DNA from 2 places in the Alteromonas sp. ABM1_013 genome. Region 1 is predicted to be linked to the other one. Evidence: predicted binding sites of a transcription regulator. Region 1 holds the regulator's gene; the other holds the start of a gene.
What was found. Region 1 encodes LexA, which represses DNA repair genes until DNA is damaged. Its sites were predicted from a motif close to TACTGTATNNNNATACAGTA; they were not measured.
Positions count from the first base shown of each region.

Region 2: ACXAGK_RS11425 (putative DNA modification/repair radical SAM protein) is a predicted target of LexA. The motif match lies at 1,981-2,000, and genes of this name have one in related genera.

Region 1 is NZ_JBSWXH010000004.1:504,322-507,750, forward strand. It holds gene coxB (cytochrome c oxidase subunit II) at 1-820, opposite strand, end outside; gene lexA (transcriptional repressor LexA) at 1,403-2,029, opposite strand; gene ACXAGK_RS14160 (sensor domain-containing diguanylate cyclase) at 2,203-3,429, opposite strand, start outside.
Region 2 is NZ_JBSWXH010000003.1:708,105-711,533, forward strand. It holds gene ACXAGK_RS11420 (TIGR03915 family putative DNA repair protein) at 1-577, opposite strand, end outside; gene ACXAGK_RS11425 (putative DNA modification/repair radical SAM protein) at 629-1,870, opposite strand; gene ACXAGK_RS11430 (response regulator) at 2,142-3,429, opposite strand, start outside.

The sequences.
Region 1 (3,429 bases):
CTTCTTTTGCTTTGCGAACAATTTCTTCTTGTTCACCCATCCATTTATCAAATTCAGCTGGCTCTTTAGCAATCACCACAACCGGCATATAGCCGTGGTCTTTTCCACAAAGCTCTGCGCACTGTCCGCGATAAATACCAGGCTCATTCACTTTGGCCCAAGACTCGTTAATAAAGCCCGGGTTGGCATCTTTTTTCACAGCAAAATCCGGGACCCACCACGAATGGATAACGTCGTCAGAGGTAATAAGAAAACGTACTTTTTTCCCAGTTGGAATAACTAACGGACGGTCAACTTCAAGCAGATAATTGTCGGTTTTTTGAAATTTGTTCTCTATTTGCTCACGCTGAGTAGCAAGCAGTGAGTAAAATTCTACGTCGCTGTCCATGTACTTGTAGTGCCACTTCCACTGTGAGCCTGTTACTAGCACAGTCATGTCAGGCTCAGACGTGTCTTCCATCGCAATAAGCGTGTTTGCCGCAGGCACAGCCATAAAGATGAGAATAAGAAAAGGTACAACGGTCCACGCTATTTCAACCTTCACGTTCTCATGAAAGTTAGCGGGCTTGGCGCCACGAGACTTTCTATGCAGATACATTGAGGCGAACATCACGCCAAAAACTACAACCGCGATACCTACACAAATGAAGAACATCAACATATGCAGATCATAGACCTGCCCACTGATGTCGGTAGCACCGCGTCTCAAATTAAGCGAAGAGGCTTCTTCACTAACTTCTTGTGCAAGAAGCAAAGGGGAGAAAAGCAAAAATGGTATTATTGAACACCACTTTGCAAAAACGGTCGTTAGTTGTTTCACTCAGCACCTCCGTAATAGCAAGACCAAAAACGCTGATTATTTTGCGCGCTGCCCTACCAAATGGTTTGCGAACGATTGACCCATCACCTCAACTTGTAAAACAAATTTAGAGTCATTGTTATTATTTTGTTAATCTCTGTATAAGAATTGCGCAATAATGCCGTGTCGTCTAGTCTTTTCTATTAAAAATTTAATGAAGAGGCTAATTTTTAACCATTTCTTGTGGCAGGCTTACGTTACAATTTTGTTGGAGAGGATATTGGGCGTGCTCGCGGCGCTTAAAAAATCAAACGCGCATTTTGAACGGGGTGTTGATGAGGATGAAGCTTCATTTGGTCATAAAATCAACAATTAACACATCGCTCGTCCTATTTTTCAAACAAACTTTCAAATAATAAATGTGTATTAGCCAATTCATTCTCGGGCCAAATAGCGCATATCTTTCGCACAATGGTGATGCCAGATTTCGTAGTTTTGAGACATACTAACAAACGCTAACCTAAGAAAATTAACTAAAATATGGTACTAAAAGGCATAAAAAAAGCGGCTAATACGCCGCTTTTGATTGAAGATGCTAAAACCTTACATCCAGTCGGCGTTTCTAATAACACCTACGGCAATACCTTCAATAGCAAAAGGCTCGCTGGCAAGGTCTACCTTAATTGGCGAAAACTCTTCGTTTTCAGCATGAAGTAAAACTTCACGACCGCGTTTCTCTAAACGCTTCACCGTAACGTCTTCATCCACCCGCGCGACCACTACCTGACCGTTGTGGACATCAGTTGTGCGATGCACAGCAAGAAGATCGCCATCCAAGATACCGATGTCCTTCATGCTCATGCCGTTTACACGAAGTAAAAAGTCTGCCTGAGGCTGAAACAAAGCAGGGTCGACCTTGTAGTGGGATTCTACATGCTCTTGCGCCAAAATTGGCTCACCAGCCGCCACGCGCCCTATTAGAGGCAAGCCTTCTTCTTCTGGTGCAGTATCCTCGAGGGGGATATTTAACTTAATACCACGCGAGGTACCAGGCAAAATTTCAATTACGCCCTTACGCGCCAATGCCTTCAAATGTTCTTCTGCTGCGTTGGCAGAACGAAAACCAAGTTGACGAGCTATTTCCGCGCGCGTAGGCGGCATTCCCGTTTCTTGCATGGTTGTTTTAATAAGTTCTAAAACTTCAGTTTGTCGAGCTGTGAGTGGGCGCATAAAAGACCTGTCTGTTCATACAGTTCCTGTAAGTATATACACCTAAAAGCAAATAACAAGCGCAAAGTCTTGAAACTATGGAGCAAGCTGCATGGGGCTAGCACCTAGTATATAAAAACTAGGGGGCTTAAGGCTGTCAAATACGTGAAACCTCGCGCAGCCTTAAGTTTTCATTACTCTAAAATAACTTGATTTCGGCCATTCTTTTTCGCCGTATATAGCAGTTTATCAGCTTTGGAAAGTAACACACTAAAGTCAAGATTCAAGCTATCCTCAGCAAAGACAGCACCAATACTTATTGTCACGAATATCGTGTCTTTCTTGTATTTAACTTCTGTTTTTTCAACAGCCTCTCGAAGTTTGTTAAATCGCCTTTCTTCGTCTCTTTTGTTGTCTGAAATTGCTACTATCGCAAACTCTTCTCCACCAAGACGTGAAACAATATCGGGCTCCACATAATATTCTTCGATGAGGTGGGCTACTGAAATTAGAGCTTGGTCTCCTGCATCATGTCCATAAGTATCGTTAACCTTTTTAAAGTGGTCTATATCGATTACCGCTACGCTCACTCTATTGCTTTGTGCAGAGAGCTGATGGCATTTATCAACAAAAGCTCGTCGATTGTACAGCCCAGTTAGCGAGTCAGTCATGGCCAGCTTACGCAACTTCTCTTCAGCTATCGCGCGTGATTCTTCCAGTTCAACCGCATAGAAAAGACCGGCTAATGCATCTAATAGAGGTTGCAAAAACTCAGCATCATCGAAGGTGTAGGGCTCGAATTTATTGGCTAAACCAATCATGCCCACCACTCTATCTTTGATCTTAATCGGTAGCCCTAAAAATCGACTAATGCGGGGGTGCCCTTGGGGCACCCCTTTTGAGTTTGGATGACTTCCTGAGGCATTACTAATCGTTACCTCACCGGTTAAAATTGTGGTACCGAAAAGGTTATCGAAACTACTGAAATACAAGTTTCGCTTTTTGTACTCGTTGTATTGCGTAAAGCTGCTGCTGTCCCAGACTATTTCAGAAATAGCATGAATAAACAGCTTCGATGCATCGCCTTCACCTTTCATTTGCCCAATGAAAGCGAACTGACTATCCGAGATATCAATAAGCTCGGGTAATACCGTTTGGCAGGCCATGGTTAAATCGTTGTTCTGAAGATAAGAGGCACGGGTTTTATTTATAAATTGAAGTAGTTGGGTTTTCTTTTTCTCATGAAGCTCACTTTCCATTCTCTGCGTAATGTCGCGATGAATACCAGCAACGCGAATAGCCTTACCCGTAACGTCAGATTCGACGGTTTTTCCATAGGTTTCAACCCAAACCCACGCGCCGTTAGTATGTTTCATGCGAAACGTGGTATTGAAAACCTTACTTTTACCAATGATGTGCTC
Region 2 (3,429 bases), on a different contig from region 1:
CTAGTACTAGGGTTTCGGTATCCCAATGAGCTGCACGATAGGGCGTTAAGATAGACCACCGCATATTCTTAAATCGGGTTTGGAAGAAGTTAAGCTTTATCTCTAAACTGAAATGCTCGGGTTCATACCATGCAACAAAATGCTCTTGCCCCTCTACGTCTATTTCTCTGAACCTCAAGAAGGCACTCATTTTATAAGCATCACGCTTTACCGCTTTCGCCATGGCGAACAGCTGAATAACATCGTCGTCAGTTTTCATTTGTATGAGTTGCTTATTTTCATAAACAACACGCCACAATACCCGGTAACAAAGCGCAAATCGATTTTCATCGTTATGGCACAGAGCGTACTTTAAAAGCATTACCGTAGATTTAGGAATACTAAGGTTGCTTCGCGGCCTTTTTCGCGGCATTTTGCTTTCGTATGGCTCAGCACCACTACCGAACAGATCGCCTTGTACTGAATGAGCGCTCTGCCAAATAATATGTTCAGGGGAGATACGCTCAGCAATGCACTCTCGAGAGGCTTCCCGCCATTCATCAAAGCCAGGTACTGAAGTAATGGTAATGGTCTTCATATAAAGCTACCTTTTAGACTAGGGCTAAACTTAGCTGCATTAACAACCCACTCAAGCGCTAAACAACTCAAACTGTTTAGGCTGTTTAAACTGAAGCTCGAAATTATTACTGTCGAGTAAATGGATATCAGGGAAGTAATCTCCAACACTGATAAAAGGCTTCAACTTTTTAAGAGGTAGCCGCATTTTAGTAAGGTCGATCCAGTTGAGCTTTGTATTACGCCTTATAGATAAAATCTTTTGTACCGTTCGCGCTCCAAGACCGGGGACGCGCAGCAGCATCTGCTTGTCAGCTTTATTTAAATCAATAGGAAATAGGTGACGGTTACGTAATGCCCATGCAAGCTTCGGGTCATAGTCCATATCTAACATGTCGTCTTGTAAGATTTCATCTAAGCCAAAACCATAAAAACGTAAAAGCCAATCCGCTTGATACAGCCGGTGCTCTCGTATCAACGGCGCAGGTTTCAGCGGTAAAACTTCGGAAGCATCAGGGATAGGGGAAAATGCTGAGTAATACACACGTCGAAGTTTCTGATCGCTGTAGAGCTTAACGCTTGTACCTAAAATGGTTTTATCGTTTGACCCATCGGCACCTATAATCATTTGCGTAGACTGCCCACCAGGTGCAAAACGGGGAGGGCGTTTGCCCGAATATGTTTTGTCTACTTTATGCTCTGCGATTTTTTCTCTCAACGTATTCATCGAACCGTGAATATCGCCAAGATCTTTTTCTGGGGCATACTTGTTTAGCGAAGACTGGGTAGGCATTTCTACATTGATACTAAGCCTGTCTGCGTATAGACCTGCTTCTGCTTGTAATTCTGGCGACGCATTCGGGATAGTTTTAAGGTGAATATATCCCTTAAATCCGTGATCAAGACGTAGCGATTTAGCAATACGTACCATGCTTTCCATAGTGATATCGGGCGAACCCACAATTCCAGAGCTTAAAAACAAACCCTCAATGTAATTGCGCTTATAAAAATTTAGAGTTAAATCTACCGTTTCTTTAACCGTGAAACGCGCTCGTTGAACATTGCTTGAAACCCTATTAATGCAATAATGGCAATCATAAATACAGTAGTTTGTCATAAGGATCTTAAGCAGCGAAACACACCTTCCATCAGGTGTGAAGCTGTGGCATATTCCCGAGCCACCAGTAAGCGAACCTATACCGGTCTTTTCGGTTTTCCCAGCTTGTCGTTTACCGGCTGAACCACTGGCGCAAGACGCGTCGTACTTGGCCGCATCGGAAAGAATTTCAAGTTTTTGTATCAGTCTGTCATGCATCGCCGATGTTTACTTCCTTTAACCAATTACATTCAAGCAGCCTAGTATTTTTCACCAAATCATGGATACGGGAATTTTTTTGGCCATAGGCTACGTGGTATTGCGTTATAGCATGTATATATATACAGTACAATTAATCACGGCGAAAGAAGGGTAAGATTTAATATTAGCCTTAGCAGGATATGGCATAGATGCATGGGTTTTTGGGCATGAATTACCAGTGATAATAAAGGTAGGTTTGCTTTTAAAAGAACTAATATGTCACTGGATTTCAAAAGCCAATATACTTAGAAAGTTCATCTCGAATATTTTCGTACTTTTCTTTGTACGGTGCTTTGAGCGTCATGTCATCAATAAGCTTAAATAAACGCTTACATTCGTTTATTAACTTCATTTCTGCCTTATCTTCTTTTATGGCTATCTGAAGAAGGCATTGAAGCAGGTTAAGTGCGACACCTGTATTAACAGGTGCGAAACCCTGAGCAAGCGCAAACGAGGCTTTAGCGCGCTCAAAGTCTTGTTGCTGGTAGTATTGAATGCCTTCACGGTTAAACTGCTGATAACTAGCAAGGCTTTTTTGTGCTTTTTGCGCTTGTGTCTTTAGCATGTAAGAACTATTTTGGTCGAGTTCTTCACCTCTTGAAGAAAGTAGAGAATTCAACTGCAGCGCGTCGTCGAACTCTCCTAGTTTGTACATAACGTTAATGCTATCTGGAATAAACGCTGTAGGTACTTCTGCGTATTTATCATCAAGCTGTATTTGCGATGTATTCAGATGACGCTTTGCATCAATGAGTTTCCCATCAATCGCGCTTATTCTTGCATTTACAATGTTGCCAAAAATTTCTACGTCGAACTCCCTGTCGATTCTATATAGGTGCTCATCGAACTTACCTCTCTGTAACGTAAGTAAAGCTTCTTGCTGATACTTATTACGCTGGCTTTTGTCATCAGCTGACTCAGCAACATCAAGTAGGCTGCGTATCATTGTGCACCAATGTAAGCTTGCTTTGTGCACAGTGCGTTTTGATAGGTTCCAAATTGCTTGGCTAGAGTTGGCTGCTAGCACTAAATCGTTATTTTCCCGACCAATTTCACAAGCCTTAAAATGACGAGGTAATGAAAAGGGCGACAGCTTGATAGCTTCCTTAATTGCATCTAGGGCTTTTTCACCCGCTTCCAAGGCGTGGTGTGCTTGCGCAAGAATATCATGAGCATCAGCATTGAAACGGTTGCGTTTTAACGTTTTCTTGGCAATGGATATCGCTTTTTCATAATCGTTCAACAGCAAGTAGGTTCTACCTATTGCTATTTGTGCCCATAGTACAGGTCTACCTTCGATATACTCTTTTAATACATCTAGAGCTTTTTGAGGTTGAGAGATGCGCCAATAGAGTTCAACTAGCAGTTGTTCGCAGTGTCCTTTGTAGTGCTGGGGGTTTTCTAAAAGAGTCTCAATATGATCTACGGCGCTATTGTATTCACCTTGCTCTATTAAGTTGAACGCTTGCTGAAGAAATTGTCGTTTTTGCCATGCACGAACAATGCGAGACTTTAAC